One region of the Bacillus sp. J14TS2 genome, then DNA from elsewhere that is predicted to be linked to it. Evidence: riboswitches for the same ligand, from Rfam matches in the RefSeq annotation. Region 1 holds a riboswitch; the other holds the start of a gene.
The links. A riboswitch is a leader RNA that binds a small molecule or an ion and turns the genes downstream of it on or off. The one in region 1 is predicted to bind thiamine pyrophosphate.

Region 1 (23,937 bases):
CGTTTTTAAAGATTATTATAGGTAGTCCTCGACGATTTTCTTTGTCCGCTCAATCCCTTCCCACATATCACCAGGTCCGTCATAAATGATGACGATAGGTCCATCGTAGTGAGCCTGTTTTAAAAGATCCAAACAACGTCTAAATTCATCTTGATCTGGTATTCCGTCCTTATCATATTGGGGTTTTGCGTGAATGGAGTCGCTATAAGGAATTATTCTCGCTAATTCATTGTATTTTTCTGCTCCACTCATATTTCCAAAATCCGTAATCAATCTAATCTGTTCATCAGACTGATTGACAATATAAAGGCAATTTTCACTTGTGCTTGAGAGAGTACGGAAATTCTCTGTTATGATCTTGACGCCTTTCTGTCCCGCATAAACAGCCAGTTCATGTAAATATTGAGAAACGCGAGACAAAGCATCTTGATCGTCAGCAGGGGCATCTCCCGCTACCACTCTTACACGCTCCGCTCCTACTTCTGCGGCTATATCAATCCATTCTTTAATAAGCTCCATATCCGCATCCACTCGTTGTGTATCCGTAGATGATAGATCTCCATAATCTAATAAAAGCGTATAAAGTCGCATGTTGGCATCCGTACAAGCCTTTTTTAATCTTTGTAGATAAAGGGAATCTGTAAAGGGAAAATGGAAATGGCAGAGCTCAAAAGCTGCAAATCCCTTCTCCTTTAAAATAGTCGGTAAATCCAATAGATCAATGACATTATCTTGCTGTTCTAGTTTGGTTATATGCTTTTTTTGTGCGTTGTCCCAAGCGGTCCAGCGTAGTGGTCCAAGCAGTCGATGTAAACTCCAAGTACTAACAGATAAATAAGACATAAACAAACCCCTTTCAAAAAGAAACTCTTTTGTAAAGATTCGTTCTAAACTCATGAATTCCTTTAAATTTATGAATATTCCTCACCTTAGACAGTATGCTTTTTTTATTTAAGAGGCCTCAAGTATGTTACGATTTAGGTAATTTCATATTTTATGTTTGGTGGGGATGCAAATTGAAAAAAACAATCATCGTTATTGCGATTATTCTTGGGGGAGCCTTCTTAATTTTTGTTCTTCCTGTTTTGGTAATAGGGTATATGATTTCCCATGAGGTTCAGAAAGTAAAAGATGAATATGGGTATTCAAATGAGGAAATTATCGAATATGTGGAGGAGGAACATGGATTTGTGGTAGAGGTGTTAAGCAATGAAGGTCGTGATCCAAGTAGCAAGGGACTGGTTGTTCAGGATGCGCGAGTTCGTCAAGTGGATGAGGATCAATTAGAATTTGATATCCAGATTAATACATTTGGCAAAATCAAGGGCGATAATTATAAGGAAATTAAGCAAAGGTTTGATCTCAATCTTGCTTATCAAAATTCCGAGTTGTTCCACGACCTTCAGCAATTGGGATTTACCAATCTTTCTTTTGGAGAGGAAGCAGATGACCCCGAATTTTATATTGCTTTGCCAACAAAACAGTATATGGCAGATCCAGAAACATTACAGATGCTATACGATGCCATTCCTTTACTTAAAAAGTTGCAGGCTGAAGTATCAAAAGAGGGATATGAATTTAATGAAGTGTCAGTCCATGGAGCCAATCTAGAAATAGGTACGTCTTACCAATCTCCAGAAGATCTAGGAAACAAATTCGCTGCAGATAATATTTCCCATTTCGAGTATCAGTTTATAGAGAATGACAGGGAACAAGTTCAAGAGATTTTACCTCAGCTGCAAAACCATGGCTTCAATAAAGATAACAATGATTCAATGTTGACATGCTATGAGATGGTAGAATATCAACAATGTCATGCTTATGAATTAACCCTACATTCGTACGAAAGCGCAGAAGATGATCATGATTCTCTTCAGTATGATGTTGAAAATGATAGAGACAATCTGTTCCAAGCAATCGAGGAAATCAATAAAGTAGAACTGCCAATTAAAAAGATCCGAGTAGACTCTGTGTATACTCCGGAAAATCCAGATGACCAGGTTTATACAGAGGAAGAACTGAGGGCAAGAGATGGGGTTGTACAATTCGCAAACAGAACGGTCGAAATTATCAACTTTGATAAACTAGAAACAGCGAAAGATATTGAATTTATTTATTGAGAAGAAAGCTGTAATTTGTAGCAAAGCCTATATTTATCACAGAAGACAACTATTATAATTCAACAAAAAACTACGGGGCTGAATTCAGCCCCGCAACAATCTTAAGCTATTCAGGATGACCAGAATCGTACTGCCTTCATGGCCGACTACTCCGAGCGGCAAAGATAGATCCTGCATGAAGTTCGCAGCAATGAGCATCACGATGATAGCAACGGAAAACACCATATTTTGTTTGACAATCCGGTTCATCTTTTTTGATAGACGGATTGTGTTGGGAATTTGGCGTAAGTCATTCTTCATGATTACAACATCTGCCGTTTCGAGAGCGGCATCGGTTCCTGCACCCATGGCAATTCCGACATTTGCCATCGCCAGAGCAGGTGTGTCATTTGTTCCATCACCCACCATTGCCACCCAATGGTATTTTTTTGTCAGTTCCTTGATCACTTCCAGTTTTTCATCAGGTAGGCATTCAGCTTTATACTGCTTTAAGCCTATTTCGTGTGCGATATCACGAGCGGTTTCCTCGCTATCACCCGTAAGCATAAATGTATCGATGCCTGCAGCATTGAGAGCTGATATGGCTTCTTTCACATCTGAACGTACTATATCTCTTAAGGCAAGCGCTCCGATAATTTCCCTATCTTGTTTTACAAACACAATCGTTTTTCCAATTGCCTCTAGACGAGTTGTGGTTAGAAATTCTTTAGCATCTTCCTTTCCGACAAAATCAGCTTTTCCGATATGATAGCGGGCTCCGTTTATCATTCCTTCTATGCCCCAACCGGGAACATCCTTAATCTCTTCAGCTTCAAGCAACGGGATCTCCGCCCTTTTTGCCCTGCTTATAATGGCTGAAGCGAGCGGATGATTGGAGTAGTGTTCTATGGAAACAGCGACCTGCAGAATTTTGTCTTGGTCCCATCCGTCGCGAGCGACAATATTTGTAACTTCGGGTTTACCGGCTGTTAGTGTACCAGTTTTATCAAAGGCAATCGCTGAGAGCTTCGCTAATCCTTCTAAATGTACACCGCCTTTAAACAGCACACCTTGGCGGGAACCGTTGGATATAGCCGAAAGGACCGCTGGCATTGTCGAGGCGACAAGCGCGCAGGGCGATGCGACAACAAGAAGAACGAGCGCTCGATAGATCGTCTCATTCCAAGACCATCCAAACAGGTAATGCGGTAAGAACATCATCAAACCAGAACCAATCAGCACAACCATAACGTAGGTATTTTCAAGTCTTTCAATTAAAAGATGTGCTGGCGGTTTTTCCTCCTGAGCGTTTTGAACAAGCTTGATAATCTTTTGAAACAGTGTATTTTCGTTTGTTTTGCTGACCTTGACGTGTATAACTCCATCGAGATTGACTGTACTAGCAAGGACTTCTTCACTTTCCCTTTTCGCCACTGGCATCGATTCCCCTGTGATAGCCGACTCATTGATGGAGGTTTTCCCTTTTACCACGATCCCGTCAGCTGGCATGAGTTCGCCTGGTTTGACAAGAATAACATCACCAACTGTCAAATCTTTGGCAAGTATGCTTACTTCTCTGCCATTACGAAGAACATGTGCTGTTTCGGGTTGAAGCGACATCAAGGCAGAAAGCTCATTTTTGCTTTTGTTCATTGTGTATGTTTCTAGTGCCCCACTCAGCGCGAAAATAAAGATCAACACAGCACCCTCTAACCAATAGCCAATAATCGCCGCCCCGATTGCGGCGAGAAACATAAGCAATTCGACGTTCAATGTTTTATGATTGATGGTTTCTACAATGCCTTCCTTCGCTTTTGCGAAACCACCAATCACGAAAGCCGCAATAAACAGGCTATTAATCACAAGGCCTGACATCACCATTGAAAGGCCCCAGCCTAATAGAATCAAGGCACCCGCGGCAAGCGCTGCAATCATTTCACCATGGTTTTGAAGTTGTTCTTTCCAATGAGTGTTCTTAGGGTTAGGGGGAATTGTCATAAATTGTTGTTCTGTGATTCCCATAATCATTTGCTCCTTTCTAATTGAGAATGAAATTCAAATTCATTAACCTTAAAAACGCCGAAAGCTGCCGCTAAATAGCGACAGCAATCTTTATTTAAAAACATTACAATATTATATTTGCTTTAATATAACACATATCTATATAAAAGAAAAGCAAATGCTAATAAAACAAGTGACTTCTTCAATGAGGTCTTTTTCTGAAAAGCCGCTTGACTTTATCCATAAGTGAATGGTAAATTTTATAATAGACCGACAGTCAGTCTATTATAAGAAAGAGGCGATGCTCTTGGAAAGTATCATTATTGTTCAAGACTTTGTGAAAAAGTATGGTGACTTTACAGCGGTTGATCATGTTTCTTTTGAGGTTGAAAAAGGAAGTATCTTTGCCTTTCTGGGGCCAAATGGAGCGGGGAAAAGTACGACAATTCAAACCCTTTGTACGATCCTAGAGAAAACTTCAGGTACGATGCTGATCGACGGCAAAGATGTTGACAGAGATAAAGATAAAGTAAGGGGGACAATCGGTGTTGTTTTTCAGGATTCTACCCTAGATAACAAAATGACAGTGGAAGAAAGTTTAAAAATGCATGGACATTTTTATGGTGTACCAAAATCGATAATCGGTGAGCGAATCCAATTTGTTTTGGAGCTAGTTGATTTGACAGATTGGAAAAGGGAAATGGTTAGTCGTTTATCTGGAGGAATGAAACGAAGAGTAGAAATAGCAAGAAGTCTTTTGCATTTTCCGAGAGTATTGTTTTTAGATGAGCCGACAACAGGTCTTGATCCACAGACGAGGGCTAATATTTGGGATTATCTTATCAAGCTGCAAAAGGAAAAGGAAATGACGATCTTCTTGACGACACATTATATGGATGAAGCAGAAATTTGTGATCAGGTTGCTGTCATGGATTATGGCAAAATGATTGCTTTTGATTCTCCTGCTGTTTTAAAACAAAAGTATACAAAGGATATAGCACAAATAACAAGCGTAGATACAGAAGGTTTAGAAACCCTTCTTCAAGAACATGAAATGAAATTTACAAAAAGGGGAAATACCTATTCTGTACAATTGACGGAGTTATCGAATTTAATTGCGATACTTGGTGAGCATCGCTCAGCCATTCAAGGGTTAGAAATAAAGAAGGGTACTTTGAACGATGTGTTTCTTGAATTGACAGGAAGGAATATAAGGGGGTAATTAGGTGAGGGTGATTGCTGCATTATGGGGGAGAAATGTAAAATTATTTATGAGAAATCGAACTCAACTAATTTTAATCTTTATTATGCCATTTTTTTACTTATATCTAATCAGTACCATATTTGAAAGTGCCTTTATTAGTAATCCAGAAAATTATGTTCTATCAGGTATTGTGATCATTGTTGTGTTTCAGACCTCACTCAATATTGCCACTTCAACAATCGATGACATTGTGTCTGGCTATATGAAGGAAGTCCTTGTTAGTCCGGTTAAACGAATCCAAATTGCTGCTGGACAAATATTATCGTCAACAACGATTGCCACGTTACAAGGGATCATTATCTTATTTATTGGCTATTTCATTGGTTTAAAATATACCCATATGATGACACCAGTTTTTGTGATTGCTTTTATGATTTTTGTCGGGCTTGTTTTTTCGGCATTTGGGTTATTTTTAGCGACAGCTGTAAAGAATTCCCAGACATTCCAAATTGCTTCGATGGCAGTCACGACTCCCATTACTTTTTTATGTGGTGTCTATGTGCCATTAAGCCTTTTGCCAAATGGTTTACAATTTCTGGCTTTATTCAATCCTATGACCTATGCAGCTGCTTTCTTTCGAACACTGAGCTTAGAAAAAATGTCTTTATCTGTAGAGGAGCTACTAGAGGAACAACTTGCTTTTAAAGTGAGTACATTCGTCATTACACCACAAATCAGTATGATTATTATTCTATTATTTGGTTTATTATTTTTATTCCTGTCAACTCTAGCTTTTTCTAAAGTTGATTTTTCAAGAATGAATCGTGCCAAGGGTCAAAAGGATATTTTTCAGCAATAATTATGAATAAAAAGGGGAGGTTAACATTTTATGAAGTGAGAGAGAGGAAGTCTCATCAACCATTGGGTTAGAAAACCAGGTTCTTCAATTAGAGGATACCTGGTTTTCTAGCTTTTCCCTTACCTTACTTGGGAGATCCTCCCATAATACTTCTTCCCACGTTTTAATATATTTTCCCTTCGCATCAACTCGGAGATAGGCTGAATCCCGCAATTCTCCTCCAGCATAGAAGGTGACTGTTCGTTCTTTTCCCGATTCATCAAAACCGGAAAGTGTATAATCATAACCACCTGGGGAACGAGGGGTGCCCTTTTCCGTTATTTGCACATAAACATCTTTCTTCGGAACAAGAGGATTAAATTGATCTGTAACCTCATTATGAAAGATGAGAGAGGCGGCCACTAATCCTCCGACTATTATGAGTATACTAAGTAAACCAATGTGCCAGCTTTTCATTCGCTCCATTCCTTTCTCTCCTTGTTTAAGCTAAGTTTAGCAAGGAGTGTCACAAAAGAGCGATCTAGATTGCTTACACATAAATTACATTTTTGTAAGATTATAAGAGTTCATACCTAGATCAAAATGGAACTGACGGTGTTTGTTCAGATAGCCATTTTTCCTCCTGGTAAGCCATTTCCCAAAAAGCTAGCTCATACTCTTTAGCGATAACAAATTGTTCCTTGATTTTCTCCTTTTCTGCCACGCTAGCAGTGGCAACAACGTGGTTTAGCAAGTCAATTTGCTCTTGTGTGGAGCTTTGGAACCATTCGCTTGCATAAGTTTCAATCCATTTTTTGTAGATCGGCTCATTCGAAGTTGCATGCTCATATGTTTTCCCAATATCAGCATAAAGCCAATAGCAAGGTAGCATTGCAGCAATCGTTTGGGCAAAGCTTCCAGAAAAAGCGGCTCGGTATAAATGCGATGTATAGGCATAGGCAGTTGGAGCTGGACGAAAATGTTCCAGTTCTTCTTTCGTAATATTCAGGACTTTGGCGTGTTCTTCGTGAACTGTAAGCTCAGCCTGAGCGGTCAATTGAGCCTTTTTAGCTAAAAGTGCAGTATGGCTAAAGTCGTCTGCTTGTGCAGCCGCCATCGCGTGAATTTTTCCGTAATGTTTTAGATAGTAAATGTCCTGCAGAATATAATATTTAAATTTTTCTAAAGGTAAATCTCCTTGGACAACCCCTAGGACAAAGGGATGCTTTAAGCTAAGTTCCCAACTGTGTTCAGTGGCTTGTCTTAATTCCTCTGTAAATAGCATAAAAAAATCCTCCTCTAATGCATCGTTTCCGACTGATGGGAGAAGGGTGGTTGCTTTCTTATCCAAAGAGAATGCTCTGTTTTCATAACTAATACACATATCCTCTAAGAATGAAAAAATTCCACTTCCCTCCGCTGGTATTAACCAGTTCAGGTTCTAAGGGTCCTAAAGAATACTTTAATCTCAGCCATAATGGCTCCCCTAGTAGAAACAAATGATTTAATTTTTTTAAAATTTCTATTAATATTATCACACAAAATATGAATGTCAAATGTCAGTTAATGATGATCTAGGAGGAATAGCTTTTAAAAGAGGAACAAGGGTTTTTCTTAGCCTTATTCCTTACGTTAGACCACTCGATAGCCTTTATCGTGTTTTCTCGCAAAGCTCTCATCGCTGGATACAAGATAAATAATTCCCTCAATAAACCCTACAACAGCGGGGATATAGGTCCAAAAGAAAACTAGGTAAATCAGCCCTTGAACCCATTTTCCTATATAAAATTTGTGCGCGCCAAGAGAGCCGAGGAAAATCCCAAGAAGTCCAGCAGCTACTTTACTTTTTGTGTATACAGGTACACCGTGATGTCCGCCAGTAGCACTGGATGAACTGCTGGAGGCACTTGAACTTGCGCCTCCAGCATTCATAAATACCATTGGTTGCTGTTGATTTCGACTGGAATCTTCAAGCTTTTCAACCTTTTTTTTATTCTCATCAAATAATTCCTCAAGGCAAGTCTTACAATAATTTTTGCCTTTAATCTCGGTATTACATGATTCACAGATAAATTTTCCACAACCAATACAAACGCCGACAGACGGATTCTCGTTATGTAAATAACAATTAGACATAAAAACACCTCCCTTTCCAATAAATGTATATTAAGTCCTAGTTCTATTTTACTGTTAACCGATTAGAAAGTAAATGGAATAATTGCCGGTTTTAACCAAATTAGAATAAGGCATCTAGAATGTACTTTACTAAAATTTATCGTTGTCTGGCTCCTTTTAAAATTCAGCGTCTCGTCAAACTGGTTGTTTTAACTTTCATGCCTTATCAGCTATAGATAATAGTTTGAGAGAATGAAAAAGTGGATATAGATGGGTAATGAGAATCAGAGGAGGATCCAAATGTTAAGTGATAGGGACTGCGAAAAATTAGCACTTGAAGTCGTGGAATGTATTAACAATGAAAAGTTTTGGGAAGTGAATGATCTCTTGGAGGAGAAGCATCCCTATAATTTGAGCGTGATCTTTCAAAGCTTACCAGAAAAATATAGAGCGCCATTCTTAGATAATTTGGACGTTTCAATGATCGCCAGTATGATGAAAAAACTTGGCACAATGCAACAAATGGAAGCATTGGGGAAGATTGGTCCTAATAAGGCGAATAAGGTGTTAGCTCTACTCGATGGGGATATTCTAGCTCATCTGTTAAAAGTATATCCAGACGCCCGCTTAAAACGTTATTTGTCAGGATTAGGGACAGGACAAGCTGACTTTATCCAGAAGAAATTAGGATTTCCAGATGGATCTGCAGGTCGTTTAATGAGTAATCAATATATTGCTTTACAAGATTCTATAAATGTAGAAGAGGCTATTCTTCAGGTGCGCGAACTAGCCTTTTACTCTGAGTCTTTACAATATATTTATTTACTCAATAAATATAATCAATTAACAGGCATTATCGCTTATCGGGATTTAATTATCGCTGCACAAGGTGAAAAGCTTGAAGACATTATGAATAGACAAGTGATTTGTATATCAGCTTTAATGAAACGAGCAGAACTTGCTCGGTATTTACAGCGATATGACCTGAGTGCTTTACCAGTTTTGGATGAAGAAGGGTGCCTTATTGGGGTTATTAAGTTTGAAGATATTATCAATGTACTCATTCATGAGGCACGTGAGGATTATGGTAAGTTTTCGACTGCTAGTAAAGAAATTGATTTTCAGACCAAGCCCTTGACAGCAACGCTTCGTCGTTTGCCCTGGTTGGTTGCTCTTTTATTTATTGGGCTTGTTTCGGGAAGTATTATTTCGAAATTTGAAGGAACGTTAGAACAAGTTGTGGCCCTGGCTTTTTTTATGCCTCTCATTGCTGGTATGACTGGTAACACTGGCACACAGTCACTTGCTGTTGTTGTAAGAGGATTAGCTGACCAAGAGGTTGGATTGAAAAAAGCAGCAAGGCTTCTATTACGAGAGGCTTGGGTTGGTGTGATGATAGGGATTATCTGCGGATTATCCATTGCTCTAATCGCCTTTATATGGCAAGGAAATTTGTATCTTGGCATTGTTGTGGGAGGCTCCTTATTACTAACCTTAATCATTGGAACTTTAGCTGGTACGCTCATTCCCTTGGTATTATACAAGTTTGGCATCGATCCAGCGGTTGCCTCTGGCCCACTTATTACTACGATCAATGACATCTTCTCGTTATTCATTTACTTTTCAATCGCTTCTTTCTTTTTGGACAAACTCATTTAGTTAAACAATAGCGAAAAGGAGTTATGTGAGCATGCCCCATGTACTCCTTGATGTAAACCAATGAAATTAAAAAAGCTAGGGCAAAATGGTATATTACCAAATCTTTTGCCGAAGCTTATTTTTAATCCTGAAATGGTGTGGCATAAAGGATATACCGATCAGGAGCATTTCCAATGTAATGAAAGGGGTAGCAGGTTGTCACTGTGAGCATTTCTTCTTCGTATTCATCAGGTCTGATCACAGAAAGATCATCTTCTGGAACAATTTCTGAATCTTGAATTGTATATTCAAATGAACCATAGGGCATTTCAACAATAAAGCGATCACCAATTTCTAATTCGCCAAATTGACGGAATACGGTATCGCGATGCCCGGATAACACAATTTGACTTTCCTCTCCAGGGTAAGATGTTCCTGGATAATGGCCAACCCCGCGTTCAAGGTCTTCCTCATCAACTCCCGCTATAATGGGTAGTTCCTTGTCTAGAGAAGGGATTTTTAGAATGCCAATGACATCTCCTTGGTCTGCTTGGAAGTCAACAGTCTCTATTTTATCTGCTTGTGAAGCTGGCTGCTTTTGACTGGATGAGGTAATTCTCTCTTTTGCTTCTTGAATCGCATTGGCTTGTAATCGATCTGCTTGCCATATTTGCCAAACGCTAAAGAGAATTAAAACGCTGCCTCCTACAATAAGCAAGAGAGGAAGGATTTTTTTCATCTAACAATCTTCCTTTACATTTGAAATGGTAAAAAAGTAAGTACGACTTGCCAGAACGATAGGTAGTTATGTATATTATACATGTTTATCGTTTCAATGTGAATCAAGAAAAGAAGTGGTACACTAGAGAGAGAAAGGACTCGAAAGTGTTCATTTCCGTAATCGTTTCCAGTTAGATCAGGAAGGTCTGTTTCTCTTGCCAAAAAACTATGGAGAGTTTGCTGGGAAGAAGATCTAAAGATGATTTGAAATAGAAGGGTTTGAGAGATAATGAGTAAGAGAATAGCAGCTTTTGGAGAAGTCATGATGCGATTGCAAGTACCGAACTACGAACTATTAACCCAAGCGAACACCTTACAGTACTCCTTTTCAGGTACAGGTGTAAATATTGCAGCAGCACTGGCACGTATGGGTCATAAAGGATATCTTATTTCTACCTTACCAGAAAATGCATTAGGAGATGCCGCATTTAGTTATATTAGAAAATTAGGTATTGAGACTGATTTTGTCCAGCAACATGGTCCTTATATCGGCATGTATTTTTTAGAAGATGGTTTTGGAAGTCGTTCGAGTCGTGTGACCTATTCAAATCGTCAGGAAAGCAGTTTTAACACAGCCTCAGAACCCCTTTATTCATTTAAGGAAATAGCTGGCTCAATTGATCTTGTTCATTTTTGTGGTATTACTTTAGCTATGAACGATGAAGTGCGCACCCAGATGAAGAGGTTAGCTAGAGAGGTAAAAGCAGCGGGGGGAACGGTTGTATTTGACTGTAATTATCGTCCGTCACTATGGGGCGATAATGGGTATGAAATGGCAAAGCCTCATTATGAGGAAATGTTGGAACTAGCAGATATGGTGATGATGAATGAAAAAGATGCCATGCTGACACTTGGTATGGAGACCAATCAGCAGGACCGTCAAACTCAATTAGAGGAGTTGATCCCAAAAGTGGCGCAGAAGTATGATATCTCAATGATTGCTGGAACCCATCGGCATATTCATGATCATCAGCTTCATACTTTGAAAGGCTTTCTATACAAGAATGAACAGTTTACCTATTCAAAATTCCTCCAATTCTCAGTATTAGATCGAATTGGGGCAGGGGATGCTTTTACAAGCGGAGTGATCCACGGTATGCTCCAAAATGAGTCCCATCAGTGGATCGTTGACTATGCTGTTACCGCTGCTAAGTTAGCCCACACTATTGTGGGGGATACCCCTTTATCTACGGAACGAGAGATTATGCAAGCAATGGATCATGGAGTGGGTGATGTGGAAAGATAAAAGGGATACACAAAAGTTTATTAGACTGTTTTAGACACTTCTTAACACAATGATTGAATATAGCAAAGTACTACAATAAACATAAGGATTGGTTTAATAGATGGGGATAAGTTTTAAACGCTTTTTTAGAGAAGAGCTGTCCATAAATGAGATTCAAGTAGCTATGGATCGCGGGGAAATTACTTCAAAAGAATTAGTAATGTATTATTTAGATAGAATTGCAAAATATGATCAGGCTGGGCCTAACATTAATTCCATGCTTGAAATAAATCCAGAAGCGATATTTATGGCAGAAGCGCTCGATAATGAAAGAAAAATAAAAGGGGGTAGGGGACCTCTACACGGTATACCGGTTGTACTAAAAGATAATATAGAAACAAATGATTCAATGCATACAAGTGCAGGAGCAATTGCTCTAGAGAACCATTTAGCTAGCCAGGATGCATTTCTAGTGAAAAAGCTCCGTGAAGCCGGTGCGGTTATATTAGGTAAGACAAATATGACAGAATTAGCAAATGGAATGTCTAGCGAAATATGGGCAGGATAAGTTGGAACGTAGAGAGGGTTTTCCTAATACACTAAGAAATCCCGAATATTTAAACGCAAAAGTAGAGGATTTATATTTTTCTCAAGAACAAGGAATTGATTATGCGCTGAAAAAGTATGGACTTGATGCCATTCTATTCCCGTCATATATTGGGTCAACAATAAGTGCAAAAGCTGGATATCCATCCATAGCCGTACCAGCTGGTTATATGAAAAGTGGAAGACCTTTTGGTATAACTTTTGCCGGCACTGCTTTTAGTGAAGAAACCTTAATAAAACTTGCATTTGCATTTGAACTGGCAAGTAAGCTGCGGAAAGCTCCCAAGTTTTATAAAAAATGAATTTTCCTTTGTGTAAAAACCTAGAATTATCAGTGGGGCATAAGAAATCCCCACTGATTTAGGATCACTTAGTTTGTTCAACCTGATCTTCATTGCGTAGTATGTTATAGGCCCAATTTACTTTTTCATCCGATGGTGTTTCTACACCCTTTAGTTTATATTCGATTCCCATAGCCTCATATTTATAAACGCCTAATTGATGGTAAGGGAGGATTTCAATTTTTTCAACATTGTTTAAGCTATGAATGAAAGTGGACAACCGTCGCAAATCATCTTCATTATCTGTCCAGCCGGGTACAAGAACGTGGCGAACCCAAATAGGTTTTTGTTTTTCTTCCAAATAGTGGGCAAAATCAAGAATATGTTGATTGGATACACTGGTTAATGCTTTATGCTTTTGTGGATCGATTTGCTTTAAATCTAATAATACAAGATCTGTTACTTCCATTAGCGCATCTAGTGAGCGCATAAATCTTTCTTTTCTCGTGAAACACCCTCCTGAACTATCGATACATGTATGGATCCCAAGTTTTTTACATTCAGTAAATAACTCTGTGATGAACTCTGTGTGCAACAGCGGCTCACCCCCACTTACTGTCACCCCTCCATTTGATGCTTGTAGAAAGGGAAGATAGCTACGTATGTCCTTCATTAACTCGTCTATGGAGATTTCTTTCCCTTCTCCTCTGCCAAAAGCCCAAGTGTCTGGGTTATGACAGTATAAGCATCGTAATAAACAGCCTTGTGTAAAAATGACATATCGTAAACCAGGGCCATCGACTGTCCCGCAAGACTCTACAGAGTGAATCCTTGTTTGCACTTTCATCCTTCTAACCCCCTCTTCAGTAAAATCGAAAATAGATCTGACACGTCTTGGATGCATAGGCGTGATAGACATTGTCTTCCTAATCTAATGCCCCCCACTTTTGTTCTGCTTTGGGAACTTTAAAATTCTTGGCTTGTGGATAAGTTGTAATCTTGAGTTTTGTCATCCAGCTCCAGCGCCCAGCGACTAGCAAACTTTCAGCTTCTTCCTACGATAAGTCAACATCGGCTCATGTTTCGCCGTGTATCCTTTATCTCAGGCATACAGGATGTATGTCAGAACAGCGTTGCGCCAGGACGGCGCGTTTTTAGCTGTTCATCCTTACTATGAAAGTTTGTACGTCGCTAAACGGGCGCATGCGCTTTTGTTCTTACATCGTTTCATGGAAGGTGCGGTTAATGACGTCGATTTGTTGTTCCCGTGTTAATTTTATGAAGTTCACCGCATATCCAGATACCCGAATCGTTAATTGCGGATATTCTTCAGGATGCTCCATTGCGTCTAGTAATGTATCTCTGTTGAAGACATTAATATTTAAGTGATGACCTTTCTTCACCATGTACCCATCCAGAATAGCAGCAAGGTTTGTATTTCTTATTTTTTCTTCTTTTCCCAGAGCTTTTGGCACGATGGAGAAAGTATTGGAAATACCGTCAAGGGCATAATCATAAGGTATTTTAGCAACAGAGCTAAGAGAAGCTAGAGCACCTTTCTGGTCTCTTCCATGTAACGGATTTGCACCTGGTGCAAATGGCTCTCCTTTACGTCTGCCATCTGGCGTATTTCCAGTTTTCTTGCCGTATACAACATTAGATGTAATCGTTAGTACAGATAAAGTTGGAGTCGCCCCCCGGTAAGCTTGGTGCTTCTGGAATTTGTTCATAAATGTTTTAACAACTTCAACGGCGATTTCGTCGACACGATCATCATTATTTCCATATTTAGGGAAGTCACCTTCAATATCAAAATCAACGACAAGACCATTTTCGTCACGAATCGTTTTTACCTTGGCAAATTTGATGGCACTTAAAGAGTCAGCTACAACCGATAATCCAGCAATCCCTCCGGCCATTGTTCTTATGATATGTCGATCATGCAAGGCCATTTCAATCCGTTCATAGCTGTATTTATCATGCATGTAATGAATCACATTCAATGCATTCATATACAGCTTTGCGAGCCAATCCATCATTTGATCAAACTTCTCCATGACTTCGTCAAATTCTAGGTATTCTGTTGTAATCGGAGCGAATTCAGGGCCAACCTGAAGATTTTTCAATTCATCCCTTCCGCCGTTGATAGCGTAGAGCAATGCTTTAGCCAAGTTTGCACGTGCCCCGAAGAATTGCATTTGTTTTCCAATTCGCATCGCTGAGACACAACAAGCAATCCCGTAATCGTCCCCGTAATGTTCCCTCATTATATCGTCGTTTTCATATTGAATTGAACTTGTTTGAATGGACATTTGGGCACAGTAATCTTTAAATGCCTCCGGAAGTTTTGGTGACCATAAAACCGTTAAATTAGGTTCAGGAGCTGGGCCAAGATTCTCTAAAGTATGCAAGAAGCGAAATGAATTTTTCGTGACTAGTGGTACGCCATCAAGGTTGATTCCGCCAATTGATTCTGTTACCCATGTTGGATCCCCACTAAATAACTCATTATAATCAGGAGTTCTTGCAAATTTTACAAGTCGTAGTTTCATTACAAAATGATCAACAAGTTCCTGAGCTTCTCTTTCATTCAACGTTCCGTTCTGCAAATCTCTTTCAAGATAAATATCAAGAAACGTAGAGACACGCCCTAAACTCATGGCAGCACCATTTTGTTCCTTAATCGCAGCTAAATAGGCGAAATATAACCATTGGAAAGCCTCACGTGCATCCTGAGCTGGTTTGGAAATATCAAAACCATAGCTTTGAGCAAGCTCTTTTAATTCTTGCAAAGCCCTAATTTGTTCGGCCGTTTCCTCCCGCTCTCGAATGATTTCTTCTGTCATTGTGCCATCATTAAGCATTAAATCCTTTTGTTTCTCCTGGATGAGGAAATCGACACCGTAAAGGGCAACCCGGCGATAATCACCTATAATTCTCCCACGTCCATATGCATCTGGAAGCCCTGTGATAATGCCCGCTTTTCTAGCCATTCTCATTTCAGGAGTATAAACGTCAAAGACACCTTGATTATGAGTCTTTCTATACGTTGTAAAAGTATCATGGACTTCGTCCGCCACCTTGTAGCCATATGCTTCAGCAGCCGCTTCCGCCATACGAATACCGCCATAAGGCTGGAGAGAACGTTTAAAAGGCTGATCCGTTTGAACGCCTACTACTTTTTCTAAGTCTTTGTTTAAATAACCAGCTCCATGAGAGGTGATAGTTGAGACAATCTGGGTATCCATATCTAGAACGCCGCCATTGTCTCTTTCTTGTTTGGTTAGGTCCATAACCTGATCCCATAGAGTTTCAGTTTCCATTGTCGGCCCCTCTAGAAAATCGCCATTGCCCTCATATAAATTATAATTAAGCATGATAAAATTTCGAACATCTACTTCTGATTGCCAAGATCCTTCTATAAAATTTTCCCATTGTTCCATTATGAAACCTCCTCAATTTGTGAAATAGTGAGCAAAAAAGGGAAGAAATGTTTGTGAAACATTGAACAATTGATTCATTTATAGTATACCATATCTTGACGAAAAAAGGGGGAGCATTTATTACATTCCTTATGAAATTTTTTTTTGATGTCTAAGAACTTTTTGGTGCATACCGTAGTCTTAAAAGCATTTAATTTTAAATGATTTAATAAAAAATTATGAAATGGGGTTTACAAATAAGGGGAGAGAGCGTATAGTATAATTAAAATTTGGACTAGGGAAACTTATTGTCATATAACTAACAAATGAGGATTCACCCAATAAAATATATATAGGAATGATCAAGAGGTGAGCGTGATGGAAACAGCAGTAAGGAAATCCATATAGATGAATAACAACTTGGGTTAAAGCTGAGTGACAATCATATATAAATACATTTTAAAATCATTTCAGAAAAATGTTAGATGAATCATACGAAAACAGAAGTATGAAGATAGGCTAACTTATAGAGGGAGTGCATAGACATGACGTCTGCCTTAAAAGTAAAAAAGTTATTCGTTTCTTATCACGGGACGGAAGCTTTACATGATATCAGCTTCACTGTTGAGAAGGGAAAATTAGTTGGAATTATCGGGCCTAATGGAGCAGGGAAATCAACGCTCCTTAAATCTATGCTTGAATTAATTTCTAAAGATTATGGAGAGGTCGAAGTATTTGGCCAACCGATAAAAGCCGTTCGGAAAAGAATAACGTATGTTCCGCAACGCTCAGATATTGATTGGACATTTCCTATTAATGTGATTGATACGGTCCTTCTCGGCACTTATCCAGAACTAGGAGTTATTCGTCGTCCGAGGAGAAAACACAAAGATTGGGCGTATGAATGTCTTGAAAAAGTGGGAATGGAAAAATACAGTAACCGCCAAATTGGAGAACTTTCGGGGGGACAGCAGCAACGTGTTTTCATGGCAAGAGCACTTGCTCAGAAAGCCGACTTGTTTTGTTTAGATGAGCCATTTGTTGGAATTGATGCAACAAGCGAAGAAACAATCGTGAATATATTAAAGGATTTAAAGAATGAGGGGAAAACCGTGCTTGTCGTCCATCATGATTTAAATAAAGCTTCCACTTATTTCGATGATGTCATCTTATTAAACAAGGAATTGATTAAAGATGGGCCTGTAGAAGAAGTGTTACGTCCAGAAATAATGATGAAGGCATATCAATCACAGCTGCCTTTCTTATCTGCGGAAGGGGTGACAGTCTGATGGAATTTATACACGCCGTGTTTGAATATGGTTTTTTGCAAAAGGCATTATTAACTTCAATTATGGTAGGGATTATAAGTGGAGTGATTGGAAGCTTTATTGTTTTGAGAGGAATGGCCTTGATGGGAGATGCTATCTCACATGCTGTATTACCAGGTGTAGCGATTTCCTATATGTTAGGTGTTAACTTTTTCTATGGAGCAGTTATTACAGGCATACTCGCGGCTCTAGGGATCGGTTTTGTTAATAGTAATAGCAATATAAAGAATGATTCATCGATTGGGATTGTCTTTACCGCCTTCTTTGCTCTGGGGATTGTGCTAATAACCTCCTTAACAAGTTCGACAGATCTATATCATATTTTGTTTGGTAATGTATTGGCCGTCCGTTCTTCTGATATGTGGCTAACATTAATCATTGGGATTATTATACTAGCTTGCGTGTATCTATTTTATAAAGAACTTTTAATAAGTTCGTTTGATCCAACCATGTCGGCAACATATGGGTTACCAAACCAATTTATCCATTATTTTTTAATGACTTTGTTAACCTTAGTGACAGTTGCTTCATTGCAAACAGTGGGAGTTATTTTAGTTGTTGCCATGTTAATTACACCTGCTTCAACAGCCTATCTTTTAACTAACCGGCTGTCGACGATGATCTTTTTAGCAATGGGCTTTGGGGTAATTGCAGCTATTGTTGGTTTATACCTAAGCTTTATACACAATTTATCTTCAGGTGGTTCGATTGTTCTAGTTTCAGCAGCATTATTTGTCATCGTTTTTATCATATCACCCAAACATGGAGTGCTATTTAAGAAGCTGGCAAGCAATAGAAAAAGAAATGAAGTTCGAATGAATAATGGGTAACATGGCATCCTAAGCATTCGTTACTTTAGAAAGCAAGAGGAAGATCTACATGAACTGACTTTTACCCATTCAAAGGGAGAAGAAATATTAGGGGAAATGAGGAGATAATTCAATGAAGAATGTTTTTAAACTAGGGATTACAGCGTTAATGGCACTATTGTTGATAGTGGGTTGTTCATCTAACGACACTGGTGCAAACGATGGATCGGATACTGGAGATACTGCAGATTCATTAAAGGTGGTTACCACCTATTCAATCCTTTACGATATGGTACAGGAAGTAGGCGGCGATCGTGTTGACGTATACTCTATTGTTCCGATTGGGCAGGATCCACATGAGTATGATCCACTACCTGAAGATGTTAAACAGACTGCAGACGCGGATATGGTTTTTTATAACGGTTTAAACCTTGAGGAAGGGAATGGATGGTTTGACCGATTACTTGAAACAACGGATAAGGATGGGGATGATTCCTCAGTCTATGTTCTCAGCGAAGGAGTCGAACCGAAATATTTAACGACTGAAGGACAAGAAAATGAACAGGATCCTCATGCTTGGCTAAATATTGAAAATGGAATTAAATATGTAGAAAATGCCCGAGACATGTTGATAAAAGAAGATCCAGAAGGTGAAAGCTATTATACGGAAAACGCGGATAAATATATTGAGGAATTGCGAAAATTACACGATGAAGCCATCGAACGCTTTGAGGGCCTTCCTGATGAACGTAAAGCATTTGTAACAAGTGAAGGAGCCTTCAAATATTTTGCTGACGCATATGGTCTCAATGGGGAATACATTTGGGAAATCAATACAGAGGATGAAGGTACGCCGGACCAAATGAAACGAATTACTGACATTGTCAAAGAGCAAAACATCCCTGCTTTATTTGTAGAAACTAGCGTTGATCCTCGAAGCATGGAGGCTCTTGCGGATGAAACAGGAAAAGAAATAAAAGGAAATCTGTTTACGGATTCTTTAGGTGAAGCCGGTGAAGATGGGGACACTTATTATAAAATGATGGAATGGAATTTTGATACCATTTATGATGGGGTAAAGGAATAGTTGCTAAAATGGAGAAGCGAACAAGGGGTTTGTAGATCTTAATGTATCTCTGAGCTATAAACAACTCTAATAAAAAAGGGCTCTCGTATCATAGTGATATGAGGGTTCTTTTTTAAAAGATAAGAAAGCCTAGCCTTAAGATTGCCCTAAGGCTAGGCAGTTGTTGTCTAGCTGCAGGCGCCATCGGCTCGAGGCTCGCAGGAGCGAGTCCATTGGTGTTGCGACGTACAGGATGTACTAGTGCAGACGAAGCGAATTTAGCCGATGTTCTGCATAATAACCTGAGCCACTGAAAGGCAAAGAACGCCTTTCTTTTCTTGACTCAGAACATTTGCTTGTCGCCGATAGGCGGGCGCCTTGCGCTTTTCTTATAATGCTGTCCATATACTAGTAAACCTTTATGTAATCGATTTTATTCAAGGTGTCTTTCGTCCACCTCTTCTGTCCCCACAAGAAATTCTTCAATCTCTTTTGATAAAACATGATGGTTCTTATCAAAGTAATTTTCGCCATTAAAATAAATTGCATGCTTCTCTGCAATGGGAGAAGTCGAATACAAGATAAAAGTGAACGCTTTTGATTGCGGATCTTCTTCCTGATAAACAATGGTGTCATCTGTTTGGTTTGATTGTAAGATAGCAATTAATGTTTGTAATTCCTCGCTTTGTTCAATTAACTTTTTAAAAAGAAACTGATTGTAATCAACCTCTTCATAAACCTCTATTTTTTTAAACGCTGGCGGATCACCTTGTTCAAGTATACGTTTATCTGGCACGTATCCTTCCTTCACATAGATCTTAAATCCATTAATGTTATTCGAATCTTTAACCGCGATCAGGTGAGAATGATTAATAACGGAGTATAATTTCGTTCCTGCTTTTAAATAGGCTGCATCACCATTTTTAGGAGTGTATTTTGTGTTTTTAACATGGTCTTTTAACTTTTTCTTAATTTCCCCAATTGGCTCCCCAATAAAATTGGGATCTGAAATTTCAACATACTGAGTTGCTAGGTATTGATTACCTTGAAATTCTAGAAAGTCTGTCCACTCAATATTTGTCTCAGAGCATCCCGCTAATAAGATGAGGATTGTGAATATGAACCATCTCTTCTTCATAGGCAATTCTCCTCCTATTATATAGACGTTTATTTTAAATAAATGTTTCAGATAAATGGAAAAAAACTGCACTTTTTTTTTATGATCAGTTATGTATGACTTTTATTTGAACGTTGAGACTATAAATAGGAGGCTGAATACAACATGAATAATGTCGCATCTTTTTCAGAGAAAAAGCGAGAAAAGCAGTTAACTTATGAAAGGAAGTTATTACGCAATCTTTCAATAGATGAATTAAAGAAAAGTGTTCTTCAGCATATAAAAACTGTTGGAGTAGGAATGTTTGGTGACGATGGGGTAGAAGAGGCGTGCTTTGATATTGCCATTGAAGCGTACTTAAACGGAGGCGAATACAGTCGTTTTGTTCTCTATGGGGAAACATTGGAGATGATTAGCAATCGATGTGGAGAAGATCGGGTACATTTTATGAACACCTTATACAATTTTTGGCTTTATTGGGATTATGGGCAAAAGCTTATCGAAGAAAAGTCTACCTATGCTGCTTGTGAACAGTTTATTAATGAGTGGTGGAGGAGAGGCTTTCAGCAAGGGGAGCAGCGTTACAAACTTCGCCTACATTAAAGTTCTAAAAGAGATTCTTGTCCCATAAATTAAAAAAAGAGGATGTTCAAAAAGTCCGGTAAAAATGACACTTCGAGATAAAGGATCTTCGACTAAGCACCGAAACGCCTGTGTCGAACGTCGAAGCCACCACACGCGCGCAAGTTCATTGGCTTGTTTCTCCGCTGCTTTCTTCGTGCGATGCAGGTTCAGGGTAGCTTTCCTCGTGCTCATGTATCAGGATAAGGATCTTCTACTAAATCCGCCCACGCCCTGTGGGCAACGTAGAAGTCAGCACGTCAGCGCCTTTAGCCGACTTGGTCCTTTTTATCATCCTTTTTGAACTTACATTAGGAGAAAGTATGAAGGAGTTTTGGGGATGAGAAAAAGTCTAAAAGTGGCCTTATTTTTTATCGGAGCGGCTGTATTGTTTCTTTTATTGCAATATAAGTTTATACCAAAGGATTCCTTTGATGCTTGGAGCTTACCTTTATCAGGGAAGATTATTTATTTAGATCCAGGCCATGGTGGTCCAGATGGGGGAGCAGGAGATTCAGAAGCATTAGAAAAGGATATTGCATTAGATGTCTCACTGAAACTGCGTGATTACCTTCAAGAGCAGGGCGCTTTAGTATTAATGACAAGGGAAACAGACAATGATCTGGCTGGTAGTGATGTAAAGGGGTATAGCAGGAGAAAAACAGAAGATCTACATCAAAGAGTGAAGCTGGTGAATGAGTCAAAGGCAGATCTTGTCATTAGTATTCATCTGAATGCTATTCCGTCACCACGCTGGAGTGGTGCCCAAACATTTTATACGCCACATTATGCAGCGAATAAACGAGCTGCGACTTTTATCCAAGCCGAATTGGTTGAGACTTTAGAAAATACGGACAGGAAAGCAAAGATCATTGAGAATGTATATTTATTGAAAAAAACTAAAAAGCCAAGTGCATTAGTGGAAATTGGTTTTTTGTCTAATCCAACAGAACGAGAAAATTTACTTTTAGATACGTATCAAGATAAAGTTGCCTTTTCAATCTATAAAGGTATTACTCGCTATTTTACAGAAGAGCCATCCCTTGAATCAGACATGTAAGGATGGAACTAAATTCATTACAACAATCGTCACACGTTTGTGACCACGTCCTGCAGGCCTCGATAAAAATGATACTGCGAGCGAGATAGGGTACCGACACGTTGAACGTTGAAGTCACCACAACACGCGCAAGGATGTACTAGCATTACCGACAGGATGTCAGCATAGTCGCAGACTTGGTCCTTTTTTATGCACCTTTCTTTCTGTTATTTTCCTCTCAAGCGTATAACAATCTGATCAAAGTGAAGTATGTTATACTGAGTGTAGAAAGCGAATCCACAAAAAGGAAGGTGCCAATTTTGGTTACGAACGAGCAAGCTATTGAAATACTGAATAAAATGGAAGATCCATTACTACATAAAACGCTTAAAGAGACAAATGGGATTCTTGAGGTGAAAATCAAAGAAGAGAAATCTCATATTAGTGTAAAAATTGCGCTTGCCAAGACAGGAACGCCTGAACAATTACAATTCCAAATGAAAATTGTGGAGGCTTTGAAAGAGGCAGGTGCAGAAAGTGTTGGCATTCGTTTTGATCAATTAACTGAAGAAGAATTGGACAAGCATCGGGCTGCTGGGGCGATTCCAGGAGAAGAACCTGGAGGATTGCTGTCTCCTAATAGTTCAACAACCTTTATTGCGATCGCGAGTGGGAAAGGCGGAGTTGGAAAGTCAACTGTTTCCGTTAATTTAGCGGTTGCTTTAGCACGTCTCGGGAAAAAGGTTGGTTTAATTGATGCGGATATTTATGGCTTTAGTGTTCCAGATATGATGGGAATCGAAGACCGTCCAAAATTACAGGGAGATCGAATATTACCTGTTGATCGCTTTGGGGTCAAAGTCATATCGATGGCCTTCTTCGTAGAAGACAATGCGCCTGTTATCTGGCGTGGACCTATGTTAGGGAAGATGTTAAATAACTTTTTTACCGAGGTGGAATGGGGAGACCTTGATTATTTACTGTTAGATTTACCACCTGGAACAGGCGATATGGCTTTGGATGTGCACACAATTTTACCAAGCTGTAAGGAGATTATTGTGACAACTCCACATCCTACTGCTGCTTTTGTTGCTGCTAGAGCCGGTGCTATGGCTTTAAAGACAAACCATGAAATTCTTGGCGTGATTGAAAACATGGCCTATTTCGAAAGTAAGGTGACTGGAGAAAAGGAATATGTCTTTGGTAAAGGTGGAGGGGATAAGCTGGCTGAAGAATTGCAAACCGAGCTTATTGGCAGACTTCCATTACAGCAGCCTGATTGGAATGAAGAAGAATTTGCTCCATCGGTCTATGCTCAAGATCACCGAATTGGTAAGATTTATTATGAAGTAGCTGAAAAAGTGGCGGACCTTTTAGAGGAACGTTGAATTGCCTATTTTTAAAACGAGCCCCTGACGTCCTTCATAAAAGGATGATTAGGGGCTTCATGTTTGAGCTTGGAAAAAGGATGCCAGCTTAGTTAGGTGTCTTCCTTTTTACTGTCGTTCCCTTCTTCTCCCGCTTTTTTCGCTTCCTTCTGTAAAATATCTTCAATTTTGGCTTTATATAAAGGACTTTCTAATGTTTCCGAAATGACCTGTTGTAAATGTTCACGAAATTCCTTACTTTTAACGACTGTGGCATATTCCTTTTGCAACTCAGGATCTTTAAGAACATCAATAAATAATTGTTGATATTGTGGATCCTTCATTAAATCTGTAAGTAACTTTTCATGCTCTGTCTTCAAA
Region 2 (9,320 bases), on a different contig from region 1:
CAACAACACATAATATCATCGTTCGCTCTAAATTCGTATACCCACCTAATGACTTCACCTTTGTAAGGCCTCGATCAATCTCATCGCGAATAATTTGTTGGACCTCTTCTTCCTTTTCCGTAATAATCATCACAAGTTTGGTCGGAGATGTTTGCAATTGTACAAAATCGATTACCTTACTGGTCACATAAATTGAAATTAAAGCAAATAAGGCAAGTTCCAAATTTAAAACAAAGGCAGCGGCAGCCACAACCACTCCGTCCACAATCAGTTGAGAAAAGCCACTTGATAGGCCTGTATACTTTTTTAACACTTGAGAAACCGCAGCAGTTCCACCTGTTGATCCACCACCACGATAGACAATACCTAATCCAACACCAATTAGAATCCCGCCATAAATGGCACCAAGCATAGGTTCATGGAGATTGATATTGATTCCTTGAGTGAGCCAAATCACAAACGGAACAAAGAGAGTCCCGATTAAAGTTTTCACACCAAAATCTCTTCCTAATAACCACAGGCCTAAAAAGAATAACGGCATATTTATAGCTGCTTGGACCAATGCTGGATTCCATTGGAAGGTTTCGTATAATAAGGTACTGATACCCGAAACACCGCCGGCAGCAATCCGCGCGGGAAGTAGAAAAATATTATAAGCCAGCCCCACTAAAGTTGCTCCAAAAATAACCATCAAATATTCCCAAACTCGTGAAAATGTTGATGTTGAATTACTCATTTTTCATGCACCTATCCTTCTTTGTATAAACTCCGATGTCGGTTTTAATTCATGGGAAATAAAGCGAGCCTGATTTCATGCTCCACTGACGGTTAGCAAGATTTACCGAAATCTTAGCACCCGTAGTATCCTGCCCTTAATACGGGATAAACCTTTATAACCATAAACATTTTATAAAGGATTCGCAAGCGTCTGTTTTAAAGCATTAAAGCTATGAGATTTCCATAGTTAAAAAGAGTATCCCCCATCTATGTAAAAGGATTCGCATAGAAAAAAGCCACCAATCATCAGATTGGATAGCTTCTTTTGAGGGCTATGCAAAAAAATTACTCATCATCTTGTCCATATGTTCCTTTTTTATCTCGTTCGTTTTTTTCTCGTTTTTCAACCAAGTCATCGGAGATATCATCAATTGGCATCACCAATTGATCACGTTGTGCTTGTTTTTCTGGGTCCTGGTAGAATGCCTTATCTCGCTCATTCCGTTCTTCCAACGCCTTTTCCCGATTAATTTTATCTTGAGTTGGTCGATGTTTCATCTTCTTTCCCTCCCTTGGTTTAGTTTACCTTTTCCTTATGGGAGGTTCGTTGAAACATTTTAAACTAATCTGTAAAATTTTATTGTGTTTTGATAGAGCTGTTGATAAACATGCTCGAGCTCTTCATTTTTTATGTCCGCAATCACCTTAATAGACTCATGAATCATGCGTGGATGAGTTAGCTTGCCCTTGAACGGACCTTCGAAAGGCCAAGGTCCATCTGTTTCGACCATCATCTTCTCTAATGGATATTTGTTCACTAGCGCTTGAATTTCAGGCTCATACACGACATCAGGCGTGACGGAAATAAAGTAACCCTGCCTCCTCATCCGTTCAATAGTTGCATCGGCCCCCTTGAACCAGTGAAAATGCGCGTTGTCTATATGATGTTTTTCTAAAAGATCGCAGACAAGGTCTGCATCTTCATAAACAGCATGAAGAACAACAGGTTTCTCCCATTTCTTCGCAAACGCTAGAAATTGCTCTACTAATTCAAGATATCCCTCAATTTTTAACTCAGGTGTTTCCTTACGTGTGTAATAAGGAAGACCAATTTCTCCAACCGCGACCATGTCTGCTACATGCTCTTCCATCCATTGAATTAATGCCTGCAGTTCTTGAGTGGCTGGCAATGGCTGTTCAGGATGGAAACCAAAAGCAGGCCTCACCTGAGGATCTCTTTTAGCTAAAGCAAGATTCTGCTTACAGGATTGTAAATGATATGAAACAGCAATCAGCGCTGGATAACTTTCAACCGGCAAATCTTGGATGATCTTCTCGACTTCATTCTCTTCATAATGATCCAAATGAATATGAGCATCAATCACTGGTCTCTCCATTTTATCCTCCTCTGCACCTCACATCTTTTGTTCATTGATAAATGTGCGTATACTTCTTCTATGTTACACAAAAACAGCGAGATTCCTCTTGAAACGATGCATATATTCCTTCTACGTGCATATAAACAGCGGTTTCCCTCGAGAAACGGTGCATAGAACCTTCTACGTGCATATAAACAGCAATTCACCTCAAAAAACGGTGCGTAGAACCTTCTACGTGCATATAAGCAGCAATTTTCCTCAAAAAATGGTGCGTAGAACCTTCTACGTGCATATAAACGGCGTTTCTTCTCAAAAAATGGTGCGTAGAACCCTCTACGTGCATATAAACGGCAAATTCCCTCAAAAAATGGTGCGTAGAACCCTCTACGTGCACATAAACAGCAAGTTTTCCCAAAAAACGGTGCGTAGAAGGCAATTTTGCCCTCTGAATGATTGCTTTTTGCCTTTGTGCAGTACCTTCAGTTCTATTAAGCCTTTAGTTTCTTAGAATACTCGTCAGTTCACGCTTCTTTTCTAAAAATTCCCCTCTTAATAATAGTTCATGCTGACGCGGTCTTGGGAAAGGAACTGAAAATTCATGGATCACATGTGCTGGGTTCGTGGACAGTACAAGAATGCGATCTGACAAAAACAGCGCCTCATCAATGTTATGTGTAACAAAAAGAATGGTCCTTCGATAAGAAGACCAGATCGATAATAACCACTCATGCATTTCTTCACGAGTAAAGTCATCTAAAGCGGAAAAGGGTTCATCTAGACAGATCAATGATTGCGGACTTAATAGAGAGCGTATGAAAGCTACTCTTTGCTTCATCCCTCCTGACAAAGCACCGGGAAGCGACTCTTCATAATCAGCCAAACCAGCCTTCTTAATCATCTCTCTTGCTCTTTTCTCGTCTTTCTTTCCTTGTAACTCTTGGCCAAGTAAAACATTTTGTAAAACGGTTCTCCATGGAAGTAATGCGGAATGTTGGGGCACATAACTAATCGCCCCCCGCTTCCCAGTCATATCATGCCCATCTAAAATGATCGAGCCTTCTTCTGGTAACAAAAGTCCGCCAATCAGCTGAAACAAAGTACTTTTGCCACTACCAGAGGGGCCAAGGATTGTGACAAACTCTCCCTCTTCTACTTGAAACTGAATGTTCTCCAATACTTTCCGTCCTTGAAAGCTTTTGGATATGCCCTTAACCATGAGCGTGCCCATTATTTCATCTCCTCCCGTGTCCAACGAACCAGCCATTTTTCAGCAAGCTGGATCACCAGAAAGAATAGCATACTCAAAATCATGATCAGGAATATGGCCACAAACACTCGATCTGTTCTGAACGAGGAAGAAGCCAATGTCATATAAACACCAATTCCCTTTTTGGCACCAAGCCATTCAGAAATCACCGCGCCCATCACACTATATGTAGCCGATATTTTTAGGCCCGAGAATAATGCTGGGAGAGAATAAGGCCATTCTAACTTCGTAAAAATTTGTAAGCGCGTCGCCCCTGCCATTAGCATATATTGTTTGATTTCCTTAGAGGTGTTACGAAAACCACCCATAGCAGCGATGGTAACAGGGAAAAAGCAGACAAGCGTGATAACTATTAACTTGGGAAGCCAGCCAAATCCAAACCAAATGACCAACAATGGAGCTAACACAATAATAGGGATGTTTTGTGAAAGGATTAATAGCGGGTAAACCGCCTCTTGGGTTCCTGGCAGCAAATGAAGAGCCACCGCGACAAGAATGCCAATCGAACATCCAAGTAAAAATCCTGTCACTGCTAAACCAACAGTCGATTGCAAATGGAGAAGAAAACCTTCATAACCTGTTAAGGCCTCCTGTAAAATGGCACTGGGGGCAGGTAATAACCAACTAGGAGTTTTAAAAAGTCGAACCGTGCCCTCCCAGATAATCAATAGGAAGAGGAGAAGCACCATCGGTCTCCACCCCTTCCGCCAAATTACTCCCATTATCTATACTTCTCCGTAAGTGTCTCCATCGTAATCCCTGTTGGTTTATAGACGATTTTTACTTGTGAGATGATACTAATGCTCCCTAACTCCACCATTCTTTGATTCATTTTTTCAATGGTCTGCATGATCTGTGATAGATCACCTTCCATCGTAGTTTCTAATGGATGCACTTCGTATGAGACCCCCGATTCTGCAATCACCTTGATTGCTTCATCCACGAGTGGATAGGTGTCTCCCCCATTCTCTAATTTCGGGATAATTTGAATACTTACTAATGCGTTTGCCATCTTTCTTCCTCCTCCTATTCAGGTAAAAATTCATTTGTAAATGCTTTTTCTACATCAATTTCTTTTTCTAAAACTTCATTCTCTAGCATCCAATCCATATAGTTTTGCCATACTTCTTGTTTTTGCTCTCCCCAGCGCGCGGCATCATCTTGATAACGGTCGGCCAACCATTCTTGACTTTTTCGCACAAGTTCTTCATCCAAGTCTGGTTCCGCCTCGATTAGAACCTCTGCCGCTGCTTCTGGATCATCGATTGCCAATTGATAGCCCTTGGATACTGCCTTCATAAAGGCTTTTACTGTATCAGGATCTTCCTCAATCATTTTTTCACTTGTTGAAATGACCGGCGTATAATAATCAAGCTTGTCCGAATAATCGGTGAGATAAATCATATTTATATCATCCCCGCGCAGCTCAGCTTCTACACCAGTCCAGGCATAATAGATCCACGCAAAATCTATATCTCTTTGTACCGCTGTAAAAAAGTCGGTATCGCCCATATTAATCACATCAACTTTAGCAAAATCCCCTTCATCTGCTTCCATCAAGGAAGTCAAAACAGCTTGTTCGACTGGGGCGCCCCATCCGCCGTATGTTTTTCCCTCAAAATCACGCGGCTTTTCAATTTTCTTCTCGACTGGTGAAGCGAGGCCTGACGTATTATGTTGAATGACTGCCCCTATTGATACAATTGGAATATCTTGAGCTCTTGCTTCTGTTAAGCTTTCTTGCGCGCCGATTCCAAATTCAGATTTACCAGATGCAACTAACTGATCAGCTCCCGCCTCACCTGGAAGCATAATCTCGACATCCAATCCCTCATCCTCAAAATAGCCTTGATCACGCGCAATATATAAACCTGTATGATTGGTATTCGGTGTCCAATCAAGAACAATCGATACTTTCTTCAAGCCTGCCTCACTTTTCTCTTCTGTTGTCCCACTACATCCTGCAAGCAGAAGAAGACCTACTAAACTAATACCGAACCACTTTTTCATCTCTTTCTCCCTCCATGTTTTTCCGGAAAATGAACCCATAAACATAAGAAAAGCGCAAACGCCTTGATCAGTCCCGACAAGCAAATGTTCATGAACCTAAAAGGGGGCTTTTCCCTTCAGAGGTCCAGAGTTATTTAATGGAACATCGGCGTGCCGTCCTGGCGGCAGACTCAAACGCGCCGTCCTATCGCTTCGTCTGCACTAGTACATCCTGTACGTCGCAACACCGATGGACTCGCATCCTGCGAGGCCACTCGGGGCTAAGCGCTGAAGCATAAACAAGTATGCCCTTTTCCACAAGCTAAGATTTTATAAGCAATGAAAAAGATGCCCAAGTTCGTTTGAACCTGGGCATCTTGAAAGAACATTCATCAATTGAATGAATTCATGTTCCCTTCGCTGGTCTTAACCAGGGCAGGTTCTAAGGGTCAGCATCTCAAGGATGCACTCTCAACCGGCATAACCGGTCCCCCCACATTCCATATATTATTATTTTCATATTTTATTATAGCAGATTGCTGAACGAAAGCCAGATCGACGACTTATTAATAAGCGAAGGCGGCCGAAAAAGCAAAAATAATAATAAGGATGATGATATAAAATATAAACACAACTGCAACGGTTCCCGCCATTACAATTAAATAAGCTTTAGCAAATAAATTGCGGGGCTCATCTCTATCTACTGCCCATATAATTAACATGACAATATTCACGATTGGAAGTGCAAGCAAGATCAATGTAATAACCCAATCTTTTAATGTCATATTTTTTTGCATAAGCTTCTCACCTCTTTCGTTGCTTCACAATGTTAGTTATTAATGTTTATGAGACCATTGTTCATTTTACTATTAAATCCAAAGATTACCAGAGAATTTTTAAAAATATCACTTGTGGGTTATTATTATTTCTTTGAATTCTCAAATATAAATTTCTTAATTTTGCAAATATAAAAAGGGTACTCAGGAAATTCTTTATATATTTTCTGTTTCTCTAAAAGATACCCCTTGTTTCTAAGATATCCCTCAATCATTTCACTCGGCGAATATCTTAAATGCGCCATAAACATAAGATAACCTCCGCTTTTTAGTAAATCAAAACAAGCATCAAGGCTTTTTTGGAAATCCCCTATTTCATTTATAGCCGAACCAATCATTGTGACAATATCATATCTTTCCTTAGGTAAATTTGGATCAAAAATGCTTTTGCATATAACCTGAGATGGATTGGGGTGCCTTTCTCTTTCCTGCCTATATTGAAATATTTCACATATTTCTTCGTCTAGATCAATGCTCGTCAACTGGCCTTTACCTTTTAGCCAATATCCGAGAAAATCGTCCCAATCACCGGTACCAATTCCGACATTACAAACTCGCATTCTTTCTGTAACTTTGAATAACTTTCTAATAAAATCCCTTGTGATCACTTCTGTATGGAGACATTGAGGAGAGCTGTTCCATTCACCAGCTTCGGGACTTTTAAGTTCAAGATAATAGTGAAATAATTTTTCATCCATTTTCATTAAAAAGACCTCCAATCATTAGCCATAATGCACTGTAATTATCACAATCATTTATATTTTCTTATCGGTTGGTCATCCCAAATTTGCACTTCAATATACCGCTCTGGTCCTTTATTCCCTTCAGGATTCCATTCTTGCGGCAATCCATATTGATGGATGACTTCATAAATTTCTTCAAGCGTATAAACTTGCCCACGATAGGCTTTTCCATCCTGGTACCTCATAGTCGGAAATAAATCGCCGTAGGTAAAGCTAATCACTGACGAATCAAACTCTGCTATTGGAATTAATAGCTCCTGGCCTGTTGGATACCAGTCTAACAACCACGGACACTCCCCCAAGGTCATATAATGTGGATGAGTTCGAAGCGGCTTCCCACCCTTAGAAATAAATAAGTCTCTTGCTTTTAATTCTAGCCTATGGCGAATTTTAAGATAATCAAAAGAACGTTTGCTAGCAAATCCCCGTTTACTCTCTCTAATATCATTCAAAACTTGTTCAGCCTCTGCCAATTCGAGATCTGATAAAGTGAACCTTCAATCAGTGGGGGTTTTCTTTCACCCCCCACTGATTGTTAGTTGAACCAATCGGGCTTTTACGGGCAGTTATCCCCCACCTATGCTACTCCGTATTCTCTAATGCCTTGAGGTGGGGGGATTACTGCCCGTTAATGCGGGATAAATTGCGGAAAGGGCCAGTTGATTCGTCATAATAATGATATAAGAAATCGACCATTAGATATCTATCCACCCTACGTTTCATTTCTGTCCCATATAATTTAGAAGCTTTTTACATTTCTAAAGGAGCATCCTCTAACTGCCCATATGGACCTCTTGACTTAGCAAACCCTTCTCGGTATCCTGCCAATTCCCATTCTTTTCTTCGCACCAACAAAGGTTTACATATTCGTTCCTTTATAATGAATACGAGAACCCATTCAGTAAGGTTTCATCTAATTTTATAAGTGAGAACATTTTTGATGGTGCTTCTAACGCTTTTATTCCTGTATTATTTTCACAGTATAGTATCCAAAAATCTCCTAAAGCACAAAAAAAGCGTATCCCTATTCACGAGATTCGCTATACCAACATTACTATGCTATATTTTGATCAACAATTTTGAACTAACTCTAATTTTTCTAAATCAATAATGAATTTTCCATTCATTAAGATATCAAGCCCTATGAGCCCGTTTATACCCCAATCATCTAAACTCCCAAAATCCAGTTTCATTGCGGCTATTTCATGTGTGCCGAGCTTAATATAATCAACTGGTTTTCGGAAAGAATATTCCTCGCCGCCAATTCCGTACGCACTAACCAATGGATCGCCATTTTCAAAGAAGATTCCTATGTCCCTACACTGTCGGATGAAATAAGAGTATGTGCTGCCCCCGTATCGATAACAAGCTTATCTATTATTTTCATTTTTCCTTTATACGAAATCTCCATTTCAGCTTCAAGTAAACGATTAACTTTCTTTAACTTCATAATCTCATACCTCTTAAGCCTATTGGGGTTCTCATTTCAATCACAATTCTTTCAGAACCAGTATGATAAACAATGGTGTTGTCTTTAGATTTAAGTAACTCTTTTGTAGCCAATTTAGAATCTTCAATCACATTCAACAATGCAACATCCGTGACAATTTTCTTATTCTCTTCTAAGTAATAATCAAGGATAGTAAGTTTCACATATTGATCTGGGTATAATTTACGAACTTCTTCCCATTTCATTGTTTATCACTCCTTGTTTTACATCTATTAATAGCATAGCATATTCTTATGATAGCTCAAATCATTCAAGTTTACCTTACACCCAATTCCATAAATGGCTTACTAATTTATTAGTGACAGGAAGGTATTTTTATCAAAAAACTTCGAGGCTTAGTTTTTTGCCATCTCAGCAAATCATAACTCAAGCAAGGTATTCGGAGTAACGAAGTATATTATTTCCTTTCTTAGCTGAACATAAGAAACAGAGAACGCTAAAATAGGAGGATCTGTCATTATGAAAGCCGTGACTTATCAAGGACCAAAGCATATACAGGTGAACGAAGTAGAGGACGCAAAATTAGAGAAAAAAGATGATGTGATTGTCAAGATTACTTCTACTGCTATATGTGGGTCTGATTTACATTTATATCAAGGAAATTTTCCGTTACCTCCTGGATACATTATTGGCCATGAACCGATGGGGATTGTTGAAGAAACAGGACCTGAAGTCACGAAGGTAAAAAAGGGGGATCGTGTAGTTATTCCTTTTACCGTTGCGTGCGGTCAATGCATTTATTGCGAGCATGAGATGGAAAGCCAATGTGATAACGCAAATCCCCATTACGATTCAGGAGGATACTTTGGTTATTCTGAAAAGTTCGGAAACCACCCAGGTGGTCAGGCAGAATATTTAAAAGTCCCTTTTGGAAACTTT

Region 2: linked by a shared signal. The riboswitch ahead of KI375_RS20355 (ABC transporter substrate-binding protein) and the one ahead of tenA (thiaminase II) in region 1 are both predicted to bind thiamine pyrophosphate.

What each region holds. Positions count from the first base shown of each region.
Region 1 covers NZ_BORE01000007.1:206,640-230,576, reverse strand. Annotated here, with positions in the region: gene KI375_RS12825 (sugar phosphate isomerase/epimerase family protein) at 16-843, opposite strand; gene KI375_RS12820 (hypothetical protein) at 1,017-2,120, shown strand; gene KI375_RS12815 (heavy metal translocating P-type ATPase) at 2,205-4,097, opposite strand; gene KI375_RS12810 (ABC transporter ATP-binding protein) at 4,402-5,322, shown strand; gene KI375_RS12805 (ABC transporter permease) at 5,327-6,163, shown strand; gene KI375_RS12800 (YxeA family protein) at 6,248-6,628, opposite strand; gene tenA (thiaminase II) at 6,741-7,427, opposite strand; TPP riboswitch at 7,537-7,640, opposite strand; gene KI375_RS27395 (TM2 domain-containing protein) at 7,775-8,278, opposite strand; gene mgtE (magnesium transporter) at 8,558-9,916, shown strand; gene KI375_RS12780 (class D sortase) at 10,038-10,634, opposite strand; gene KI375_RS12775 (sugar kinase) at 10,905-11,921, shown strand; partial or broken gene KI375_RS12770 (amidase family protein) at 12,022-12,808, shown strand; gene pflA (pyruvate formate-lyase-activating protein) at 12,873-13,634, opposite strand; gene pflB (formate C-acetyltransferase) at 14,005-16,230, opposite strand; gene KI375_RS12755 (metal ABC transporter ATP-binding protein) at 16,755-17,498, shown strand; gene KI375_RS12750 (metal ABC transporter permease) at 17,498-18,367, shown strand; gene KI375_RS12745 (metal ABC transporter substrate-binding protein) at 18,480-19,433, shown strand; gene KI375_RS12740 (hypothetical protein) at 19,846-20,550, opposite strand; gene KI375_RS12735 (DUF2521 family protein) at 20,695-21,132, shown strand; gene cwlD (N-acetylmuramoyl-L-alanine amidase CwlD) at 21,491-22,210, shown strand; gene KI375_RS12725 (Mrp/NBP35 family ATP-binding protein) at 22,510-23,577, shown strand; gene gerD (spore germination lipoprotein GerD) at 23,670-23,937, opposite strand, start outside.
Region 2 covers NZ_BORE01000015.1:45,484-54,803, forward strand. Annotated here, with positions in the region: gene KI375_RS20325 (YitT family protein) at 1-736, opposite strand, end outside; gene KI375_RS20330 (hypothetical protein) at 1,063-1,275, opposite strand; gene KI375_RS20335 (TatD family hydrolase) at 1,335-2,114, opposite strand; gene KI375_RS20340 (ABC transporter ATP-binding protein) at 2,593-3,324, opposite strand; gene KI375_RS20345 (ABC transporter permease) at 3,324-4,085, opposite strand; gene KI375_RS20350 (thiamine-binding protein) at 4,085-4,375, opposite strand; gene KI375_RS20355 (ABC transporter substrate-binding protein) at 4,390-5,373, opposite strand; TPP riboswitch at 5,748-5,857, opposite strand; gene KI375_RS20360 (hypothetical protein) at 5,919-6,149, opposite strand; gene KI375_RS20365 (class I SAM-dependent methyltransferase) at 6,275-6,892, opposite strand; gene KI375_RS20370 (hypothetical protein) at 6,940-7,383, opposite strand; gene KI375_RS27505 (hypothetical protein) at 8,002-8,214, opposite strand; gene KI375_RS27510 (hypothetical protein) at 8,241-8,381, opposite strand; gene KI375_RS20380 (hypothetical protein) at 8,378-8,626, opposite strand; gene KI375_RS20385 (zinc-dependent alcohol dehydrogenase) at 8,901-9,320, shown strand, end outside.